4 regions of the Aeribacillus sp. FSL M8-0235 genome follow, and region 4 is predicted to be linked to each of the others. Evidence: riboswitches for the same ligand, from Rfam matches in the RefSeq annotation. Region 4 holds a riboswitch; each other region holds the start of a gene.
The links. Region 4 has a riboswitch for S-adenosylmethionine ahead of metK (methionine adenosyltransferase). Riboswitches for the same ligand answer to the same signal wherever they lie in the genome.

Region 1 (5,882 bases), 100 kb from region 4:
TCCCTTTAATCTTTGCAAAAGTCCAAAAGTTCGATTATCTTTTTACACCTCACAACAATTGACAAGGATTTAGATGTTTAAAAAGGGATACCCTATAATTGACGAACTCATTTCGTCAATGATCAAAAGGGGGATTCAAACTTGGGCAAACGGAATAAATCGAAACGATTCATTGAGCAAGGTGCTGTCAAAAAACATGATGAAAAGTTTCCATACCGTATGACGTTTGCCGAATCAGAAGCAAGAGTCAATAACGAAGCAAGCTTCGAAGGATAATGCCCTTCCGTTCATTTTCGAATCCTTTTAAGGGCTGTTTTTATAATGAACAGATCGAATTTGAACAGACCAATCTTTGTACAGCATCTGCATCGAGAAAAAATCGAGCAGGCATAACACCATCCAGAATGCCGATTGTACGGCACATTTTGAACAAGGAATAAATATGAAATGGACGAAACGAGCTCCTCTTGTTTCGTCCATTTTTTCTTTTTTTGTCCTTCTTTTTTAAATTTTCAGTTTGCAAATTGTATTGTTTTCTATTTGTGATCAAGATAGACTATATGTAAATGAAAAAAAGTAGGTGTGATTAATGAATATTCACATTATCGCTGATAGTGCTTGTGATCTGCCTGTCTCTTTTTTAAACGATCAAGGCGTTTCTTTCATCCCTCTTCGTGTCCACCTTGGCGAGAAGGACTATGAGGATCAATTGACAATCAAACCAAAAGAAGTTTACGACTATATGAGAGCTGGAAACGTTGCTAAAACATCACAAGCATCACCGGAAACAATCACCAATCAATTTGAAAAGCTGGTGAAAGACAATCAGCCGGCGCTGTATATTGCCTTTTCTTCCGAATTGTCCGGTACATATCAAACTGCCGTTATGGTTCAGCAGCAATTGCTTGAAAAATATCCGAATTGGAAACTGCAAATTATCGATTCGAAATGTGCTTCACTTGGGTATGGACTTGCTGTCCGCTACACCATTCAATTAGCAAAACAAGGACTTGATTTAGAACAAATGGCAAATGCAGTAAAAGAGTATTGCAGTCATATGGAGCACATTTTTACAGTTGATCGCCTGGAATATTTGGCTCGCGGCGGGAGAATCAGCAAAACATCTGCGTTTGTTGGCGGACTGCTAAATATCAAGCCGCTTTTGCATGTCGAAGAAGGAAAGCTGATCCCGCTGGAAAAAATCCGCGGGAAAAAGAAGCTTTACCGGAGAATTCTTGAGCTGATGGAAGAGCGTGGAGACGGATTGAGTGAACAGACAATCGCCATCAGCCATGGTGATGATGAAGAAGCAGCTCTCGAATTAAAACAATTAATTGAAGAAACGTTTCATCCAAAAGAAATTATCATCCATACGATCGGTGCTGTCATTGGTGCACACTCTGGCCCCGGCACCCTTGCTGTATTTTTTCTAAATAAACATATTCAAGAAGCTTCATGGAAATCATAAGTATATAACAGTATTGAAAGGAGCTTCCTGAATGTCCAAAACAAGCGATAATGATAAAAAAGCTGTAGACAACAATGCAAAACGACACGAAAAAAATCTATTGAAGGAAAAAAATCGAGAGCTTGGAAAACGGCAATACTCAAAGAAAACGGATCATTTATAATGCCCGCCTGTCGGGCTTTTTCTTTTTTTGAAATATCTCTAAAGGCGAGTCTTCCACCTCTTCTATCCGGACGTTCTGAAAGAAAAAGACGCTTTCTTATCTTACAGTATGCATCTTTTCTCTAGCTTTTGTTTTCATTTTTGTCTAATAAAACATGGGTGGGGCAATAACTTTCAATTTGATTAGACCATTCATTTCATTAAAAAACAGAGAAATCCAGAACGTTTCCATATTCGAAAGCGGAGGTCATTTTTTATATGTAAGAGGAAATGACAAACATATGGGAATCTATCCTTTATTAATGTAAGATATTGTAAAACAAGTATACAAGAGGTGACACAATGAAGAAACATGAAATTTCCGTGTATCTTACAAAAGAGATGGAGCCGGAATATGTCATTTCCCTTGTCCATGAAGCGATCAAATTTAACAGCTACATTTTATTCCAAACAAAAAAGCTCCAATTAAATGCGAAAAGCGTTTTAAGCATGCTCGGTTTTTCCGCCTTTTTAGAAGGTCATGTAGTCATCAGCGCTGAAGGAGAAGATTCGCTCGAAGCAGTAAAAAACTTACAAAACTTTCTTTCCCCTAAATGTTCCAAAGCAACATCTTTAGCATAATTTTATTTAAGCGCACTTAAACTTCTGCCAGCTATTATTTTCCTTACCGTTGCTTTAAGTAACGGTTTTTTCATTTAATTTGCGAGGAACCCCTAAAAGAGTTGTTCAACTGAACGACATTCACTATAATGAATGTAAATAACGTTATTGGAGGTAAAAAGTTGGCTAAGGAGAATTCATTTGACATCGTCTCAAAAGTGGATATTGCCGAAGTGAACAATTCCATTCAAATGGCGAAAAAAGAAATTGTAAACAGATATGATTTCAAAGGATCTAAAAGCGATATATCCCTAGAAAAAGATGAGCTTGTGCTAATCTCTGACGATGAATATAAACTGAATCAACTAAAAGATGTATTAGTAAGCAAAATGATTAAACGCGGTGTCGCTACCAAAAACATTCAGTACGGAAAAATCGAAAAGGCTTCAGGAGGCACTGTCAGACAAAGAGCTAAACTTGTTAACGGAATTGACAAAGAACACGGGAAAAAGATCAATGCGCTGATCAAAAATACCGGGCTGAAAGTAAAAAGCCAAATTCAAGACGATCAAATCCGGGTAAGCGGCAAAAGCAAGGACGATTTACAAAAAGTGATTGCAGCTGTGAAAAGCGCCGATTTGCCGATCGACGTACAGTTTATTAATTTTCGCTAGCTTCGTCCTGTTAAAAATTGAAACTTTATATTGATTATTTTGATAAAATTCGTTAAATTAGGATTAATCCGTTGTTTTAAAATTTCATACGGTAAAGCGTTCTTATCAAGAGAAGCGGAGGGACTGGCCCGATGAACCTTCAGCAACCGGATTACCCAAAAACTTTGGGTACCAAGGTGCTAAATCCAGCGATGCGTAAATTTGCGCTCGGAAGATAAGAAGAAGGGGAAAATGTTCAAGAAAAAGTCTTCTTCTTAGAAGGCTTTTCTTTTTTATATAGGTGTTCGCCTCCTTGCAGGCGCCTATTTCATTTGATTGGAGGACTTTTTATGGGGCTTTTACAAGATTTACAGAATCATATATTAATTGCCGACGGAGCAATGGGGACTCTACTATACTCATTCGGAATAGACAGATGCTTTGATGAGCTAAACGTTTCAAAACCGGAAGAAATAGAACGGATTCATTCAGCCTATTTAGACGCAGGCGCAACTGTTATTCAAACAAATACATACGGCGCCAATCGCATAAAGCTTGCCAGATATGGGCTGGAAGATGATATAAAGATCATCAACCAAAAAGGGGTTGAACTTGCAAAGAGGGCGTTACAAAAAGCGGAAAACAAAGGGTATGTCATCGGAACAATCGGCGGCATCCGTTCGTTTCAAAAAAGCGCCTTCACGCTATCTGACATTGCCGAAAATTTTCGTGAGCAGCTTCATGTCCTTTTATCCGAAAACGTAGATGGCATTATTTTAGAAACCTATTACGACTTGGAAGAACTGAAAACCGTTTTGCAAATAGCTAGAAAAGAAACGGATTTGCCCATTATCACAAATGTTTCTTTGCACGAACAAGGCGTCTTTCAAAATGGAACAAGATTGGCAGACGGTTTGAAAATGCTTGAAGAACTTGGTGCAGATATTGTCGGCCTCAATTGCCGTTTAGGCCCTTATCATATGCTGCAATCTCTGGAAGAAGTGCCGCTGTTTGAACATGCCTTTTTATCCGCTTTTCCAAACGGCAGCCTGCCAAGGTATGAAAACGGAAGATTAGTTTATGAATCAGATGAACACTATTTTTATGAAGCGGCTCTTCAATTCCGAAAACAAGGTGTCCGGCTTCTCGGCGGATGCTGCGGAACCGCGCCGAAACATATTCGGGCAATGGCTGAAGCTGTATCAAACCTCCCTCCTGTCACAGAGAAAGAAGTAAAAGAACGAAATGTTCCAATTCATGTTTTACCTATGAAAGAAAGTCAAGAAACTCCTCTCCCAGATATTGCAAAAAACAGACGCTCAGTGATTGTAGAATTGGACCCGCCGAAAACGCTCGGCTTGGAAAAATTTTTAACAGGAGCAAAAGCGTTGAAAAAAGCGGGGATTGATGCAATTACGCTTGCGGATAATTCCCTTGCTACACCAAGAATCAGCAATGTTGCTTGCGCAAAAATTGTGAAAAGCCGTTTCCAGCTTCGCCCGCTCGTTCATTTAACATGTCGTGACAGAAATTTAATCGGCATTCAATCCCATTTAATGGGGCTGCATACGCTTGGCCTGCACGATATTTTAGCGGTCACCGGCGACCCGTCCAAAATCGGTGATTTTCCGGGTGCAACCTCTGTCTATGATTTATCATCGTTTGATTTAATCAGTTTAATTAAGCAATTTAATGAAGGTTTGTCATACTCTGGAAAATCACTTGGTCAAAAAACAAACTTTACTGTAGCCGCCGCCTTCAACCCGAACGTAAGACATCTTGATCGCGCAGTTCAGAGACTTGAGAAAAAAATCAGCTGCGGAGCCGATTATTTTATTACGCAGCCGCTCTATTCGGAGAAGCTGATCGAAGAAGTATATGAAGCAACAAAACATCTGAATGTTCCGATATATCTCGGGATTATGCCGTTAATAAGCAGCCGCAACGCTGAATTTATTCATAACGAAGTGCCAGGCATTAAATTGTCCGATTCGATTCGCGAACAGATGCAAAAAGCAGGCAATGATAAAGAAAAGGGAAAACGAGAAGGACTTGCCATTGCAAAATCGCTTATTGACGCAGCATTTGACCTGTTTAACGGCATTTACTTAATCACTCCGTTTTTGCATTATGAAATGACAGTCGAGCTGACGGAATACATTCATGAAAAAGAAAAGGCAAAACGAGAAAGGAAGATTTCCCATGTATAACATAAAGGAACAGCTGGAGAAAAAAATTCTAATACTAGACGGAGCCATGGGAACAATGATTCAAGCTGCAGAATTATCTGCGAAAGATTTTGGCGGTGAAGAATATGAAGGATGCAACGAATATTTAAACATCACTTCCCCTGAAACGATTGTCCGTATTCATGAAGCGTACCTTGAAGCAGGTGCTGATATTATCGAGACAAATACGTTTGGCGGTACAAGCATCGTCCTCGAGGAATATAACTTGGGGCACCTTGCTTTTGAAATAAATAAAAAAGCAGCGGAGATTGCAAAGCGCGCTGCAGAAAAATATTCAACACCGGATTGGCCTCGTTTTGTGGCAGGATCAATGGGGCCAACGACTAAAACGCTCTCCGTTACAGGCGGCGTCACATTCCAACAATTGGTAGAAGCTTATCAAGTTCAAGCGGAAGGACTGTTAGAGGGGGGCGTTGATGTACTTCTGCTTGAGACAAGCCAAGATATGCTCAATGTGAAAGCAGGTTACTTAGGAATTCAACAAGCTTTTCAAAAGCTCAAGAAAGAAGTGCCGATCATTCTGTCCGGAACGATAGAACCGATGGGAACAACTCTTGCCGGTCAAGATATTGAAGCGTTTTACATTTCAGCTGAACATATGAATCCAATTGCCGTCGGCTTAAACTGTGCGACAGGTCCTGAATTCATGACCGATCACATCCGTACATTGTCTGAAATCGCCAATACCGCTGTCAGCTGTTATCCGAATGCCGGACTGCCTGATGAAGAAGGACGCTACCATGAATCACC
Region 2 (5,882 bases), 2.2 Mb from region 4:
ATGCCGTTGTGTTGTTGGCTTGGAAAGCCGATCAGCCGATGACACCTGAACATCTTCACTGCGTCTTGAGCACCGACCGGGAGCTAAGCGATGAAGAGATCTTGCGCTACTATGCCCAGCGTTGGTCGATCGAATGCTTTTTTCGACAAGCGAAAGACCAGCTGAAGCTCGATGGGTACCGCGTTCGTCAACGTCGGGCGGTGAAACGGTATTGGATCTTGGTGCAACTCGCTTATGTGTACAGTATGGTCGAGTCCAACCGGGATTTCTCTACTGGGCTTGATCTTCTCCGAACGAAGAAAGGGCATAGTCTCGTCGAGTTCATTTACCATGCAGCGAAGCAAGATATTCCCATTGATGTTGTCAAAAAACAGCTCCATGTGGCATAAGGGATACCCTGTTTGTCTCTTTTGGTATGGTAATTATTGTTATGAAAATTGCTCATCTACAGTAAATAATATTTAGACTAGAGGTCACTAAAATTAGAATTGTGAATTTTAAGTGTACTAGTTCGTTTTGAATCACATGGGAACCCCTTTCTTTTAATAATAATATATAATTAAGATATAAAAGACAAAATGAATTTTTGGAGGAATACTAAATATGGCTTCCAATGACCGTCTAAATATGACTAATGCATTAAAAAAGATTGTTGTTCCTTATTTAAGAGAACATGGTTTTAAAGGATCATTTCCACATTTTAGAAGGAAAAATGAAGATAATATTGACTTAATAACTTTTCAGTTTAATCGTTATGGTGGATCTTTTGTTGTAGTTTTAGCTATTTGCCCAATTGAAGGAGTAACAACGAGTTGGGGAGAAAAAATTCCGCCAAGTAAAGTGACTGCACACGATGTAGGTATAGATTACCGATATAGACTCACAGAAAATATAAAAGATTTCAATGAAACTTGGTTTAACTATGAGGATGCAAAGAATGAAGAAGATTTTGACTTAGTCGCATCAAGAGTGTTGAGCTTATTACATGTGTCAGACAGAAATTGGATTAAGAATCTTTTTAAATAATATAACTACTGATGCTAGTATAGTTTCATGGACACCCTTTAGTGAAATATAATATTAACGAAGGGATGTGTCCTGATATAGGTAACACAAGCGAAAAACGTAAACGTTATCATGCTGAATTTAAGGAAATGGTGGTTGAGCTTTATCAAACTGGAACACTAGTAAAACAGATCTTGATCGAATATGGCCTGTCTGAAACGACATTCTACAAATGGATCAGAAAACAAAAACCGGTTAAGGTGGATGACGGGGGCTCTTTTACCCCGAAAGAATTTCTGAACCTGCAAAAAGAATTGCATCGGCTGAAAGAGGAAAACGAAATTTTTAAAAAAGCTATGGTCATATTCGCAAAGAAGTAGATTCAAACCACTGTTATATCCATGATTGACGAGATAAGAGCCAGACACCATTATGACCTTAAAACCATGTGTACGGTCCTTGGCGTGCCGAGAAGTACCTACTATCAATCCAAACAAAAAACAGAATCAAAAACAAAACGGAAAACCGGGAGCTGACAGACAGAATACGAAAAATCCATACGGAAAGCAAGCAGAGATACGGAGAACCGAAGATCCACCATATGCTTGAAAAAGAATGGCTCAAAGTCAGACTGAAACGGGTTCAGCATTTGATGAAGGCTGCAGGCATTTATTCCATTATCAGAAAAAAGTATCGCCCCCATTCCAATAAGGGCAAGATGGAAGAGAATGGACATCGTTCCCCTCTTTTGCAGCGTCTAATACGAATATAAATTCACGTAAAAATGTCCTTGGAAGTACAGTGATTTCCTGTTCAAAGGCAACAGTAAATGATTCAACATATTGCTTAATAAATGTATCATCAATAACTGTCTCTGGTATCCATTTGTGTACCATACCGTGGATTTCCCTAACTTTATATGAAACTTCTATTAATTGTTCAGTTGAGAAACGGTTTAATTTCATCAATGGGGTTGAAAGTACACCACTAACCCTTCCATTTTTTGTGAAGATAAAGGTTTAATTCTAGAATATAAAACATCATGTTCTTTAATTGATCGATCCTCGTTTTTAATTAAATCATCCGTTCCAGTAAATAACATATAACATCCTTTCCTTACATACGATTCACTTATTCCTAGCAATTTAGCTAATTTGTAATTCGAGAAATCAGGATTCAACTCAATTGCTTGTCTAAGTTTTTCTAAGTTCTTATCCGTTTTATTGCGCTGTTCTTTTAAATACTCCTCACGGCTTTTTACGCCCATTTCCCGGCGTTTTTGTTTCCTTCTCCGCTTTTCATTCGCATCTATAATCGTGCTTAAATGGCGTTGTTCGTCCTCTGTTATATCTAACCATTCAATTAATTTTTTATTGCTGATATTATATCCAGCGCCAGGATACCCTTTTTCTCTGGCTATTCGGTTTGCTTCTTCGTTATTCCGTGCATAATAGGCCTTTTCAGCGCTTCTGGTGGATCTTCTTAAAGGCTCATTAAACTGTAAATTAAACGTTAGCGTTTGTTTTAAGGCTTCTTCTGGATCATTCAAAAAGCAACATAACCAATAACGGTACAAGAAACAAATTGTCTCACGATAACCAGTAACGTTATAATTGCGTAATTCAACCAGTTTTTCTAAGTCTAGTAATCTAGCATGATGCGATCGGAAGACGTTAAAAAGATGTTGTACCTTCTTTTTTCGTCCTCTTTTTTTAGGCTTTCCTGTTTTGGCTCAACCTCAAGTTCCGGTAAATACCTCAAATTGTAAACTGCACCATTAAATAATTGTAGCATGCCATCAGAAAAATGTAAGCGAATTTGAATCGAATATGATGTAAAAAAGTGTTGACAGAGGGGAAGGATAGTGGCATAATCCAAGTAACCGAATAAGAATTATAAAGTTAATAATAAAACTCTTATCAAGAGCAGGTGGAGGGATGAGCCCAATGAAGCCCGGCAACCGACTCATATGATGAGCACGGTGCTAATTCTCCCAACAGAGATGTTGAAAGATAAGAAGTTGTTTTGACAAAAAACCTCTTCTTATTGAAGAGGTTTTATTTATATAAAAAAATCTGAATGAAGAGGATTGAAAAAATGGGTCACGTAACAGCAGTATACCAAATCATTGCGAAACGAGAAGATTTAGAAAAAAAAGCAGAAGGCATTGCTCTTGGATTAACGGTAGGTTCGTGGACTGACCTTCCTCTTTTAGTGCAAGAGCAGTTAAAAAAGCATAAAGGACAAGTGGTTGAGATAAAAGAAACAGGCGAGGATCCATCCTCCGGCAAAACGATTGCACAGCTTCACATTCGCTTTCCGGGAGAAAACTTTTCTAAAGACATTCCTGCTATCTTAACGACAACTTTTGGAAAATTATCACTAGATGGAGAAATAAAATTACTAGATTTGCAGTTTGACGATGAGATCTTTCGGTATTTTCCAGGTCCTCGATTTGGAATTCAGGGGTTACGAGAAAAACTTGGCGTTTACGACAGACCGTTAGTGATGAGCATCTTTAAAGGTGTAATTGGACGTGATATGGATTACCTTCTTGCCCAATTGCGGGAGCAGGCTCTCGGGGGCGTCGACTTAGTAAAGGATGACGAAATACTTTTTGAAAATTCGCTCACATCATTTGAAACAAGAATAAAGGAAGGCAAAAAAGTTCTTGATAACGTGTATCAAGAAAAAGGGCACCGAACTTTGTATGCGGTCAATTTGACGGGAAAAACATTTGAATTGAAAGATAAGGCAAGAAAAGCAAAAGAATTAGGTGCCGATATTTTGCTATTTAATGTTTTTACATATGGCCTCGATGTGCTGCAAGCATTAAGGGAAGATGATGAAATCGCCCTCCCGATTATGGCTCATCCGGCGTTTAGCGGATCGTTTACTTCATCCGAAAAATATGGGCTCTCTCATTCCTTATTGCTTGGAAAATTGATAAGAATTGCTGGAGCAGATTTTTCGTTGTTCCCTTCACCATATGGCAGCGTTGCATTGGAGCGTGACAAAGTTTTAAACGTGAAAGAAGAATTGGTGAAGGAATCAGTTTTAAAACCAGTTTTTCCTGTTCCATCTGCTGGCATTCACCCGGGTCTTGTTCCCATTTTAATTCATGATTTTGGAAAAGATTGTGTCATTAATGCAGGAGGCGGTGTTCACGGTCACCCGCAAGGTGCTAAAGGCGGAGGAAAAGCTTTCCGTCAGGCAGTTGACGCTGTTTCCCGGGGTGTTCCCCTTAATGAAGCAGCTGAAGACATAGAATTACAAGAAGCAATTCGTCTCTGGGGATGGAAGGAGGCACCGTCCAATTGAAGCCAGTAATATTTTGTGATTTTGATGGAACGGTGACAAAAAAAGATAACATCGTTAGCATCATGAAGCGTTTCGCTCCAAAAGAGTGGGAGCAATTGAAGGATGGCGTCCTTTCCCAGTCGATTAGTATTCAGGAAGGAGTCGGCAAGATGTTTGCACTTCTTCCATCTTCTTTAAAGGGTGACATCATTCACTATATTTTAGAAACTGCAGAAATAAGGGAAGGATTTCACGACTTTGTTCATTATGCGAAAAACATGAACATTCCTTTATACATTGTCAGCGGCGGAATCGATTTTTTTATTAAACCGCTGTTGCAGCCTTTTGATTCTATTACCGCACTGTTTTGCAATAAAGCGGATTTTAGCGGAGAAACGATCACCATTCATTGGCCTTATACGTGTGATGAAAAGTGTCCCAACCAAAATTGTGGGTGCTGCAAACCGACAATTATTCGGCAAATTGCAAATGCTGACACTCATTCCATCATCATCGGGGATTCCGTCACAGATTTAGAAGCCGCGAAGATTGCAGATACAGTTATTGCACGTGATTATTTATCAAAAAAATGTCAAGAATTTTCTATTCCTTATCAATCTTTCGAAACATTTTACGACTGTATTGACATTTTAGAGAAGACAATAAACAAAACAAATTTCATAGAAGAAAAAGGTGGCGCAAAATGAGTGTCGTTTTAACTCGTGTTCATGAGCTTGCGGAGATTAAAGAGGAGCTTGCTGCGAGGGATTGGTTTATGGGGACAAGCGGCAATTTAGCCATAAAAGTTCAAGATTCCCCGCTTCAGTTTCTTGTGACCGCAAGCGGCAAAGATAAACGAAAAAAAACGAAGGAAGATTTTTTGCTTGTAGATGGAGAAGGAAATCCTGTAGGCGCAACACAGCTGAAGCCTTCGGCAGAAACGCTATTGCATTGCGAAATATATAAAAGAAGCAAAGCCGGCTGCAGCCTGCATGTACATACGGTTGCAAATAATGTCATCTCCGAACTTTATGGTGACGCTGGGAAAATTGTATTTCAAGGACAAGAACTGATAAAAGCGTTTGACCGCTGGGAGGAAGATGCAGAATTACAGATTCCGATTATTTATAATTATGCCCATATTCCTACATTAGCAAGCACTTTGGGCGATTTCGTGAAGGAGGATAAAGGGGCAGTTCTTATTCGCAACCACGGAATTACTGTATGGGGAAAAGATGGCTTTGAAGCGAAGAAAATTTTAGAAGCTTGTGAATTTTTATTTCAGTATCAGCTTGCTCTTATTCAAGCAAAAGCCGGTCTCCTTGCGAGTACAGGAGCTTTAAATAATTAAACATTTTAAGGAGGTATTTTACATGACAACGATTAAAATTCAAGGAACAAACGAAGTTATCAGCAATCAAGAGGAAGTGATTTCATTTTTAAATCAACAAGGTGTTATTTACGAGCAATGGGATATTGCCAAATTACCAGAGCATTTAAAAGAGAAATATCTTTTAAATGATGAGGAAAAACAAACGATTTTACAATCTTTTGAAAATGAAATTAAAGATATTTCA
Region 3 (5,882 bases), 170 kb from region 4:
TTGATGCGTTATGGCTGGATTCCTTTTTCTGAAAAATACGTTTCAGCCCCTGGATGAAGCGGCAAATTGCCTATTCCATCAAGGGCTGCCTCCGCTTTGATTAATTTGCCTTTTGCGTGAGTAATTTTATTTGTATTTTCAAAAATCGCTTTTGTAATATTGTATACGGCATCTTCATCCAATTCGCCGCGGACGACCAGCATCGCTTTTACAGCGACTGTTTTTACGTCCTCAGGAATTTTATATGTCCCCTTTGGTACTGTATCTTCAGCATAGTAGGGATATTTTTCGATCAATTGTTTGATTTTGTCATCCGCAATCGGAATTACTCTAATTTCTCTTTGTGCTGAGAGCGATTCAACTGCAGCCGTCGGTGTCCCCGCAGTAATGAATGCAGCGTCTATGCTTCCGGATTGAATGCCGTCCGTTGATTCGTCAAAAGATAAGCTTTGCGCTTTAATATCATCAAAGCTTAATCCATGAATTTCTAAAATTTGCTGTGCGTTTGCATTCACTCCAGACCCAGGGGCACCAACGGAAACCGACTTGCCTTTCAAATCTTCAACAGAATGGATGCCGCTATCTTTTGTTGTAATAATTTGTACCGTCTCCGGATATAAAGTCCCAATTGCTTTAACATTGTCGACTTTATTGTCTTTGAACATCAATTCACCGTTTAATGCATAAGCAGCAATATCAGTTTGCGAGAACGCAATATCAGCTTCACCATTTTTTAGCGCTTGCATATTTTCTGCTGATGCTCCTGAAGATTGTGCATTTGCATTAAAGTCCGTTTCTTCCGAAATAATTTGCGCCATCGATCCGCCGAGCGGGTAATAAGTTCCTCCTGTGCCTCCGGTTAAAATGCTTAACGTCTTGCTTCCTGCCTTTTCCCCGCTTTGATTGGAGCCATCACTTTTGCTGCTTCCTCCTTCGCTGTTATTTCCACACGCAGAAATGATCATTATGAAAAGAAGAGCTGTTAAGAATATAAGTCCGCTTCGCCATTTGATCATTGATACTCCCCCTTTTTAAATTCGTTTGACTTTGGGTGCATTACTATCATATTAAAGAACAAATGAAAAAATGTGGGATAATATGTCAGCTAGATTATCAACATAAAAAAAAGACAGGAATTGTCGGTATTCGACATCTCCCTGTCTTCTATTTAAGGTAAGAAAAAATTTATTGATAGGCCAAAACAGTAGAAAGACCAGACTCCAAATCATTTTTTAAGTCTTCAAAATTTTCTAGCCCTACGCTTAATCGAAGAAGACCATCGGTTATCCCTCTTTTGATCCGTTCTTCTTTCGGCATCGCGGCATGGGACATTTTAGCTGGATACGACAAGATCGATTCAACTGCACCAAGGCTGACTGCAAAAACAGGCAGCTGAACATGATCAGCAAGAATCTTGACCGCTTTTTCATCTTCTAGTTCAAACGATAAAACCGCTCCACCGTTGACACTTTGCCGCAAATGAATATCTGACCCTGGGTGATCGTGAAGACCCGGATAGTACACTTTTTTAATGGCAGGGTGTTTTTTCAAAAATTCTGCTAATTGAGAAGCTGTTTTGACGGATTGATCCAGCCGCACATGAAGTGTTTTTAAGCCTCTTAATACAAGCCAGCAATCATGCGGGCCGAGAACAGCGCCGAAGGCATTTTGAAGTTTGTAAAGCTCTTCGCCAAGCTTTTCATCTTTCACAACTGCCAGTCCTGCCAAACAGTCGCTATGACCTGCCAAAAATTTTGTTGCACTATGTAAAACAATATCGGCCCCTAAATCGAGAGGCCTTTGCAAAGCCGGAGTCATAAATGTATTATCAACAAATGTTAAACAGCCATTTTCTTTTGCAAGCTGCACAATTGCTCGAATGTCCGTCACTTTTAACAGCGGATTCGAGGGCGTTTCAATGTAAATCACTTTTGTGTTCGGACGTATATTTGCTTTTACGGCATCAAGGTCCGTCATATCGACAAACGTATATTCAATGCCAAAGCGCGATAAAACATCGGCAACGATCCGGTATGTTCCGCCGTACACATCTTCTGTGACCAAAACATGATCACCGGAAGAAAGTAAAAGAAAAGCTGTTGATATAGCGGCCATCCCAGAAGCAAACGCAAAGCCTCTCACTCCGCCTTCCAGTTCGGCAATCGCCTCTTCCAACGCTTTTCGTGTTGGATTTCCTGAACGGCTGTAGTCAAATTCAGGAGATTCATCCAATGTTTGCTGATGAAATGTTGACGCTTGCTGAATCGCCACGCTGACAGCACCGGTTGTCGTGTCAACCTTATGTTTATTATGAATCAATTTTGTTTGAAAGCTCCATTGGTCATGCATTTAGTAAATCCCCTTTCGCAGCTGCTTGCAATGCCTGCTTGAGATCTTCCTTCAAATCCTCCACGCTTTCAATCCCTACAGAAAAACGGAGAAGCCGGTTACATACACCGTTTTGAATTCGGATTTCTTCCGGAATGTCCGCATGTGTTTGGGTAGCTGGATACGTTATAAAGCTTTCTACCCCTCCAAGGCTTTCCGCAAAACAGATTAATTTCAGATTCTGCAAAAACGGGTTGACCCATTCTTCTTTTTTCACGCGGAAGGAAAGCATTCCGCCTCTGCCAGGATATAATACATCATCAATTTCAGGAAGCTCTTTTAAATATGCCGCCAGCTCCCTTGCATTTTCCTGATGTTTGGCCATTCTCAATGATAAAGTTTTCATTCCTCTAAGCAGCAGCCACGAATCAAAAGGAGATAATACCGCACCAATTGCATTTTGATGCATGGCTAATTTTTCGCAAATTTCTTTCCCTTTTGCACAGACCAGGCCGGCAAGGACATCGTTGTGACCGCCTAAATATTTCGTTGCGCTGTGAATCACGATATGCGCTCCTTCTTCAATCGGACGCTGCAAAACAGGTGTGTAGAACGTATTGTCAACGATCAGCAGCAAATTGTGCTTCCGGACCAATTCCGCCAACGAGGAAATCGATGTTTCCTGCATAAGCGGATTAGTGGGGGTTTCTAGAAAAATCGCTTTAGTATTTTCGTTTATTAATGATTCCGTATATTCGCGAGACGTAAAATCGTCATAGTGGAAGGAAAGACCGTATTTGCGCCACTCTTCTTCAAACAAGCGGTATGTCCCGCCATATAAATCTTTTGAAACGATCAGTTCATCTCCACTTTTAAATAAAGCCATAATCGTCTGAATCGCTGCCATTCCGGAAGAAAATGCAAATCCTTGATCGGCTCCCTCCAATTTGGCTATGGCGTCCTCGACAAGCTCTCTCGTTGGATTTTTTGTCCGAGTGTAATCATAACCTGTTGATTCACCTATTCCTTTATGCCGATAGGCTGTGGACAAATAAATGGGGGCGCTTACTGTTCCTGTAAGAGCTTCACTTCGATTTCCTAATTGGGCCAAAACTGTTTCAATATTCATCTTTGACTTTCCTCCTTTTTTAGTTAGTAAAAATGTGCTGCTTTCATTGCCTGTAGAGGAGGCTTTAAAAATAAAACGCCCTCTTCATAAGAAGAAGGCGTTTATTGTTTGGCTCCTTCTTATCTTCCAAGCATATCTTACGGCAAAATGCTTGCTGGATTTAGCACCTTGGTACAAAGGTTATCATGCCGCCGTCCTTGTACCGGTTGCTGAGACTTCTTCGGGCCAGTTCCCTCCGCCTCTCTCGATAAGAATTCCGATATGAACTTTTGATAGGTATAACTTTACCTCAGTTTTAAAAAAAATTCAAGACGTTTCCTGCCAACAATTCCGATAACTTTGATTTATTTTCAGTAAAACTAAAGAAAAATAAGAACATTCTTTAAATAATCCGTCGATTCTTGAAATGTTTTTTGCGAAAGCCAAAAGGGAAATTTTTTTGTATGGATCACCTTTGATCCTCCATCATTTCAATGAAGTGGTTTTATTTTCCCCTGAGGCTTCCCAAATTTTAATAGATTTTAAAATGCAAATATCCAATTCGGAAGCTGTCGTATTTGGAGAAAAATTGTGAACGAGGTGATCTTCTTTAGAGGAATTGGAAAATTTTAAGAGTATTTAATAAACAGTGAATGAAACGATTGAATTAGCAAACTAATCATTTGATAAATTTTTCGCCAACTTCTGTCAAACGAACCCGTACTCCATAAAGCAGCTGAACAGAAAACGAAGATGCGATATTTGTTTTGCAGGTGAAGCTGGGAAGCAAAAAAGATGAACATAAACGTGCCTTTGGAAAATTTGCTGAACATTCTTTACTGATGCGCCTTCTCTTTTTTATCAATATTATGGAAAGGAAAGACTGTTTATGATGCTGTATATAATCGACAGCATACGAACCAATAATTTTCATGACGAGCAAATGATGGGGCAAATCAAAATTATGTGAGAAAACGCTTTCTAAAAACTGGAACATCATCAAAACAATGTGTACGGAATTTATTATGATTATGAAAGCGACTACAGAGGAGATTATTTATTAAGCATTGCAATTGAAGAAAATAATGGGGAAGCTTTTAATTGAAATCCCGAGGAACATGAAAATAAAGTTTTTCAAGTAGATAAAACGGACGAACAAGGCATTTTTAAAACTTGGAGTAAGATTTGGAAGCAAGAAGAAACTGGTTTAAGTAGAGCGTGCTTACACATATGATTTTGAAAAATACGGCCCAAATGGAGAAATTGAAATTCATATAGGCGCTGTCTAATAAGTCGATTTTCCGGCTTATAGACGCCCCTTTAATGTTTTAGAAATGTTGATATATCAATGTTTATAATCTTTCGTTTTCAATGGATTTTGACTTTCTGGACAGCTCCAAACAATGTGAAAAAACGGGAGCTTATTCGAGCGATTTGAATAAAAAGCTCTCACAACAACAGAATCCCAATATACAGGCATAGTCATAAACAACTTTTGGGATAAGCCCTGTTTTAACAACTGCTTCATCTTGAATTTACATCAACAAAATAACCCCCCTATCCAGAAGCCGCATAATATCAAAAAGCTTCTGTATAGGGGGTTTATTACTTAATTCAAAAAGCTTGTATCTACAAGACCTTTAAGATCCGGTTTTTCTTTTAAAAATTTCAAGTCATAAGAAGAGTTAGAAAAGTCTTGAAGAACTTTTTCATCCACTTCGGTTGTATAGCGGACACGTTCCCAAGCGCTGTCGATAATTTCTGGGTCAAGCTCTTGATTTGTTATTTCTTTAATCGATTGAATGGCAATATCGCGTGCTTCCTCTTTGTTTTTATTGATGAAGTCGACTGCTTTTTTGTGGGCTTTGACAATATTTTGAACTAAATCTTTATTTTCTTTAATAAATTTGTTGCTCGTCACTAAAACAGTGTTCGGAAGCGTTGTGCCATAGGCGATATCTTTCGTATCGACAATCACTTTCGCCCCGTCTTTTATTAATAATGAAGCCCAAGGCTCAGGCACAGCGGCTAAATCCACTTTTCCCGATTCAAAGAAAGCTTGATATTGTGCCGGGTTTCCAGTTGTATGCTTTAATGTGCCGCCGATTCTTGATGAAGCAATGTCGTAATCTTGCAAGTACGTTTCAAATTGGACATCGTGAGTGCAGCCGACACCAGGAGTAATGAATGTTTTATTATGAATATCATCTAAGCTTTCGATTCCGCTTTTTTTGCTTGCTACGACGACAGTACCCCCAGATGACGCACCGGCAATAATTTTCACGTCTGCACCATTAGAATAGTTATTCATGACAGGAGCTGGACCGACAAGCCCGGCGTCAATTTCGCCGGTTTTCAACGCTGTCATAAAAGCACCGCCATCCGGAAAAGTTTTATATTCAATCTCTACCTGATCCCCTAGCGCTTCTTCATAGTAGCCCTTTTC
Region 4 (5,882 bases):
CCACCGGTCCACCCTGTATTGACTAAAAATACTTTCACATCATGTTCTTCGATTTTTCTTCCGAGCATTTCAGAGTATCTTGTAGCTGGAAGCGGAAGAAATGGTGCGCCAAAGCATGTGGAGAACGTTGTTTTAGGGGAAGTAATACCCCTTTCCGTTCCAGCAAGCTTGCTCGTATAACCGCTTAAGAAATGATACATAGCCTGTTCTTTCGTTAATTTGCTTATTGGCGGTAGAACACCGAACGCATCAGCTGTTAAAAAAATAATTGTGTTAGGGTGACCCGCAATGCTCGGTTTAGCAATATTGTCAATCGCTTCAATTGGATAAGCCGCACGGGTGTTTTCTGTTAATAAGGAGTTGTCATAATCAGGAATTCGTGTCGATTCATCAACCACAACGTTTTCCAAAACGGAACCGAATCGAATCGCGTTATAAATTTGAGGTTCTTTTTCTTCAGACAAACCGATGCATTTTGCATAACAGCCGCCTTCAATATTAAAAATACCAGATGAAGACCAGCCGTGTTCATCATCACCAATTAATCGGCGTTTTGGATCGGCGGAAAGTGTTGTTTTGCCTGTTCCCGATAAACCGAAAAAGAGCGCGACATCGCCTTCTTGACCGACATTGGCGGAGCAGTGCATTGAAAATATATCTCTTTCTGGAAGCAGGAAGTTCATGACGGAAAAGATAGACTTTTTCATCTCGCCTGCATATTCAGTTCCGCCGATCAGGATTATTCTCTTTTCAAAAGAAATAATGATAAATGCTTCTGAGTTCGTTCCATCCACAGCTGGATCTGCTTTAAAGGAAGGAGCGGAAACAATCGTAAACGGATTTTTATGCTCCTTTAAATCGTCTTGGCTTTTCGGACGGATAAACAGTTGGCGAGCAAATAAATTTTGCCACGCCAATTCATTGACCACTTGAATTGGAAGACGATATTTTTTGTCAGCTCCGGCAAATCCGTTAAAAACATAAATTTCATCTCTATTTTTTAAATATTGTATGACTTTTAAGTACAGTTTTTCAAAAACTTCTGATGAAATTGGCTTGTTGACGGGTCCCCAATCAATTAAATGCTTGACAGAATCTTCTTCAACGATGAATTTATCTTCTGGTGACCGGCCGGTATATTTGCCTGTTGTAACCGAAACTGCACCTGTATTTGTTAAAAAACCTTCTTTCCTAGCTAAAACTTTTTCTACAAGTCGTGCGACTGGTAAATTATGATATGCATTTGGTCCGCTGATCAACGAAGCTAATTCATTTGATACATCTACAATATTCATATACATACCATCCTTTTTTTGCATATTTGAAATGGTTTTATAGAAATAGTATAACACATTCGAAAAAATAATCCATCCTATTTATCGATTTTTGAAAATAATGTTTTTACTATATATTTTGCCTTCATTTTTGGGCATCATACGAATCATGATTGATCAGCTGATCCTGAAATAATGGATATCAGATGATTTGGAAAATTACAGAGAAGCTTTATTTATTGTTGACAAGTACTTTTTTGCTCCTGTATGATATACATTTGAACGGATACTCTTATCCCGAGTTGGCGGAGGGACAGGCCCTATGAAGCCCAGCAACCGGCTCGTTGAAAGAAGACAGTAGAATATGGCTTTCAAAATCCCGGTATTCTATGGACATACAACATGATGCGAAAGAATTCCATATTCATAGACGAGCAATGGTGCTAACCTGATGCAAGGTTATATCCTTGAACGATAAGAGTGAAAGGCAATGATGTTTATAACAACCTTTCCTCTGGCAGGGAAGGTTTTTTCTATGTATAAGAGAAATCTCGTTTAGCCAAGTTTTTCTTATCGTACGCAATTTTGATATGTTTACAACAGTGGTGAGGGAATGAGTTCCGTGTCAATGTCAAGGAGTGTAGCACTCCATAAACATCATTTTAAGTTTGAGGAGGAAGCAGTAAATGACAAAAAAGCGCCGTCTGTTTACATCTGAATCCGTAACGGAAGGGCATCCGGACAAAATTTGCGACCAAATTTCAGATGCGATTTTAGATGCCATTTTAGAAAAAGATCCGAACGCACGTGTAGCTTGCGAAACATCTGTCACCACCGGACTTGTATTAGTCAGTGGAGAAATTACGACAAGCACGTATGTGGATATACCAAAAATTGTGCGAGAAACGGTCAAAGAGATCGGCTATACGAGAGCTAAATACGGTTTTGATGCTGAAACTTGTGCTGTTTTAACATCAATTGATGAGCAATCACCCGATATTGCTGCAGGGGTGGATAAAGCTTTAGAAGCGCGAGAAGGACAAATGACTGATGAAGAAATTGAAGCGATTGGCGCTGGAGATCAAGGGTTAATGTTCGGTTTTGCATGCAATGAAACGAAGGAATTAATGCCTCTCCCGATTTCCATTGCCCATAAGCTTTCACGCCGGCTTACAGAAGTTAGAAAAAGCGAAGAAATTCCTTATTTGCGTCCGGACGGAAAGACGCAAGTTACGGTAGAATATGATGAAAATGAACAGCCGGTTAGAATTGACACAATTGTCATATCGACTCAACACCATCCGGAGGCAACTTTAGAACAAATTAAGCAGGATATTAAAGAAAAAGTAATTGATCCGGTTGTTCCAAAAGAACTGATCGATGAAGAAACAAAATATTTCATCAACCCTACCGGACGTTTCGTTATTGGCGGACCACAAGGAGATGCAGGATTAACGGGACGAAAAATCATTGTCGATACTTACGGAGGCTATGCGCGCCATGGCGGAGGAGCTTTCTCAGGAAAAGATCCGACGAAGGTAGACCGATCTGCAGCTTATGCGGCTCGTTATGTAGCGAAAAATATTGTCGCAGCCGGACTTGCAGACAAATGCGAGGTTCAGCTGGCCTATGCAATTGGTGTAGCGAAACCTGTCTCTATTTCTGTTGATACGTTCGGTACTGGCAAAGTAAGCGAAGATGTTTTAGTTGAATTAATTCGCAATAACTTTGATTTGCGCCCAGCTGGCATTATAAAAATGCTTGACTTGCGCCGCCCGATTTACAAACAGACAGCTGCTTACGGTCATTTCGGACGCAACGATCTAGATTTGCCATGGGAACGCACAGATAAAGCGGAAGCTTTGCGCGAACAGGCTCATCAATATTTGTAAAATAAAAAAGGTGTCCAATGCGATGCATGCATTAGACACCTTTTTGCTTTTATGGTCCGAATGCGACAAAACAGATGGTGCCTGCTGAAGCTCCTAGAACTATTCCCGCCAGCACATCTGAAGGGTAGTGTAGGCCAAGAAAAATTCTTGATAGTGCCACACTGAATGCGAGAGGAAGCAAAATCCATGTTAAGGCTGGAAAAAAGAGCAAAAATGGTGTTGCCACTGAAAATACAGCTGTCGTATGTCCAGAAGGAAATGAATGGTCAGTTAACGGATTTTCTAACACTTTTGTTTCAAATAATGTAAGATAAGGCCGTCTGCGTGGATAAATTCTTTTCACAATGAAAACCGGAATATGACTGAAAAAAAGAGCAGCTGAACTTGCCAAGGCAACAGTTTTTACAGGTTCATTAAAAAATAACATCAGCATTAAACATGTTGCAATTGAAAAAACAGCCCCTCCTAAATGAGTAATATACCGAAAATAAACATTCAGTCCTTTTCGTTCAAAATGCGAATTAATCAGTTTGAACAACTTGCACTCAAATTGGTAAAGCTGATTCAGCAGTCTGCCCATGTTAAAGTTCCTCTTTTCAAAAAGCAAAAATTCTTAAAAAAATTTTCTCTCATATTTATGTAAACTTCAACAAATCTAATAAAAATTTTACAAAATTTTAAAAATACATGAAGCTGCCCGGTAAAGAATGACATTTGAAAGAGAAAGTTTTAAAATGTTTTTATAAGCAATTTATATGTTGTTCATACGAGCAATATTTTTATAATATTGAGCTTTTTCGATATACTCGCGACGGATGCGTTCCATATCTTGAAGATCTTCTTCTGTTAATTCTCTAATCACTTTGGCGGGTCTTCCGAATGCTAAAGTTTTCTCAGGTATCTTTTTGCCTGGCGGGACAAGACTGCCTGCACCGATAAAAGCGCCTTTTCCGATTTCTGCTCCATCCAGAATAATCGAACCCATTCCAATTAGAGCTCCTTTCCGCACAATCGCACTATGGAGCAGAACTTGATGGCCGACGGTTACATCATCTTCAATAATTAACGGTTTATTTGGGCTCTGGTGCAGACAGCATTGGTCTTGAATATTGACCCGATTTCCAATAATAGTTGGGGCGACGTCACCGCGGATAACCGTCTGAAACCAAATGCTTGATTCATCTCCTATTTGAACATCGCCGGTGATTGTGACAAAATCAGCTATATAAGCCGAATCGCTAATTATAGGTTTTTTGTCTTTATATGGATAAATAACCATGGGAACCATCCTTTTCTTTTTTTCATATTATAACAAATTTTCCGTCATGTTCGGAAAGGAGTTAATTTATGTGGAAATGGGTAAGTTCTAGTCCTAAAGCTGCGATTGTCATCATTCATGGAGCTTTAGAACATCATGGACGTTACAAATGGCTGATAAAAAAGTGGCAAACAAACGGGTACCATGTTGTCATGGGGGATTTGCCAGGACAAGGAAATTCATCCTCCAGACGGGGACATGTCCAATCGTTTGATGAATATATTGATGAAGTTGACCGTTGGATCAGGGAGGCTCAATCTTTCCAATTGCCGCTTTTTTTGCTGGGGCATAGCATGGGCGGTTTAATAGCCATACGTACGCTGCAGAGAAATAAAATTCCGTTAAACGGGGTCATTTTATCTTCGCCATGTTTAGGAATTTTGCAAAAACCGAGTAAAGCGCTCGATCTTTTGGCAAAAGGATTAAATATTTTCGCGCCTAGGGTACGCTTTGATTCCGGTTTGACAGTTGAGATGGCAACGAGAAATAAGGAAATTCAAGACATAAACAGAAACGACTCCCTTTACGTAAGAAAAGTTTCTGTGCGCTGGTACAGAGAGCTTCTTCATGCCATTGAACTAGCATTTCAGCAGCTTCCGCAGTTTCCAGATGTCCCTCTTTTCGTCATGCAGGGAGGAGAAGACAAAATTGTTGATAAATCAGCAGTTCAAAAATGGTATAGTCAGTTGAATCTCACGGAAAAGAGCTATAAAGAATGGGAAGGACTATATCACGAAATTTTTAATGAACCGGAAAGAGAACTTGTTTTTCAAGATGCGTTGAGATTTACAGAAAGCCATTTAACATAAACACTGGAATTTTACAATGAAGAGGTGAGTTGATCTTTGAGTATACCTGAACACCCTATCAGCCTTATGTCAAGAGTTTATAGGGAAATTCTTCCGACCGTCCATTATTACTTAGATGGGTGGAAAAAAAAGGCTGAGGAAATACCGAATCCTGAATTGAGAAAGCAGGCGCTTGCAAGCATAAATACGAAAGCATTTCATTGCGAAGGAGGAAGCATTTTAGCGCTTTTGTCGAACTCTCATATAGAGGAATGCATAGAGTTTATCGTTGCTTATCAAACGATTAGCGATTACTTGGATAATTTATGCGACAGAAGCACTTCTTTTGATCCGGAAGATTTCCGCATGCTGCACCAATCAATGAAGGATGCACTGTCGATTCATGCAGAATTAAAAAATTACTACCAATTTCGTGAGGACCAAGATGACGGCGGATATTTAAAAGAGCTTGTCATGACATGCCAAAGAATGCTGAGCCAATTGGAGAACTATCCGGTTATAGCTGGCTATTTGATGGAGCTTTGCGAATATTATTGTGAACTGCAAGTACATAAGCATGTAATAGAAGAGGAAAGAGTGCCAAGGCTAG

Region 1: it holds a riboswitch for S-adenosylmethionine, as region 4 does, so the genes downstream of both, NSQ71_RS05390 (bifunctional homocysteine S-methyltransferase/methylenetetrahydrofolate reductase) here and metK (methionine adenosyltransferase) in region 4, are expected to answer to the same signal.
Region 2: it holds a riboswitch for S-adenosylmethionine, as region 4 does, so the genes downstream of both, NSQ71_RS15795 (2,3-diketo-5-methylthiopentyl-1-phosphate enolase) here and metK (methionine adenosyltransferase) in region 4, are expected to answer to the same signal.
Region 3: it holds a riboswitch for S-adenosylmethionine, as region 4 does, so the genes downstream of both, NSQ71_RS05745 (methionine biosynthesis PLP-dependent protein) here and metK (methionine adenosyltransferase) in region 4, are expected to answer to the same signal.

The regions. Positions count from the first base shown of each region.
Region 1 covers NZ_JBBOBW010000001.1:1,083,649-1,089,530, reverse strand. The annotation lists gene NSQ71_RS05420 (Cof-type HAD-IIB family hydrolase) at 1-9, shown strand, start outside; gene NSQ71_RS05415 (competence protein) at 142-276, shown strand; gene NSQ71_RS05410 (DegV family protein) at 590-1,468, shown strand; gene NSQ71_RS05405 (DUF3941 domain-containing protein) at 1,500-1,631, shown strand; gene NSQ71_RS05400 (HPr family phosphocarrier protein) at 1,973-2,251, shown strand; gene NSQ71_RS05395 (YajQ family cyclic di-GMP-binding protein) at 2,413-2,904, shown strand; SAM riboswitch class I at 3,004-3,125, shown strand; gene NSQ71_RS05390 (bifunctional homocysteine S-methyltransferase/methylenetetrahydrofolate reductase) at 3,234-5,093, shown strand; gene metH (methionine synthase) at 5,086-5,882, shown strand, end outside.
Region 2 covers NZ_JBBOBW010000001.1:3,224,015-3,229,896, reverse strand. The annotation lists gene NSQ71_RS15820 (IS701 family transposase) at 1-389, shown strand, start outside; gene NSQ71_RS15815 (DUF4304 domain-containing protein) at 604-1,026, shown strand; gene NSQ71_RS15810 (transposase) at 1,068-1,385, shown strand; gene NSQ71_RS18605 (IS3 family transposase) at 1,454-1,777, shown strand; gene NSQ71_RS15805 (BREX system ATP-binding domain-containing protein) at 1,686-1,970, opposite strand; gene NSQ71_RS15800 (hypothetical protein) at 1,970-2,554, opposite strand; SAM riboswitch class I at 2,919-3,024, shown strand; gene NSQ71_RS15795 (2,3-diketo-5-methylthiopentyl-1-phosphate enolase) at 3,103-4,326, shown strand; gene NSQ71_RS15790 (2-hydroxy-3-keto-5-methylthiopentenyl-1-phosphate phosphatase) at 4,323-5,012, shown strand; gene NSQ71_RS15785 (methylthioribulose 1-phosphate dehydratase) at 5,009-5,656, shown strand; gene NSQ71_RS15780 (1,2-dihydroxy-3-keto-5-methylthiopentene dioxygenase) at 5,679-5,882, shown strand, end outside.
Region 3 covers NZ_JBBOBW010000001.1:1,151,772-1,157,653, reverse strand. The annotation lists gene NSQ71_RS05755 (TAXI family TRAP transporter solute-binding subunit) at 9-1,016, opposite strand; gene metC (cystathionine beta-lyase) at 1,186-2,349, opposite strand; gene NSQ71_RS05745 (methionine biosynthesis PLP-dependent protein) at 2,342-3,457, opposite strand; SAM riboswitch class I at 3,574-3,711, opposite strand; gene NSQ71_RS05740 (aliphatic sulfonate ABC transporter substrate-binding protein) at 5,046-5,882, opposite strand, start outside.
Region 4 covers NZ_JBBOBW010000001.1:981,442-987,323, forward strand. The annotation lists gene pckA (phosphoenolpyruvate carboxykinase (ATP)) at 1-1,295, opposite strand, end outside; SAM riboswitch class I at 1,564-1,755, shown strand; gene metK (methionine adenosyltransferase) at 1,961-3,166, shown strand; gene NSQ71_RS04955 (phosphatase PAP2 family protein) at 3,216-3,746, opposite strand; gene NSQ71_RS04960 (gamma carbonic anhydrase) at 3,918-4,445, opposite strand; gene NSQ71_RS04965 (alpha/beta hydrolase) at 4,514-5,293, shown strand; gene NSQ71_RS04970 (tetraprenyl-beta-curcumene synthase family protein) at 5,330-5,882, shown strand, end outside.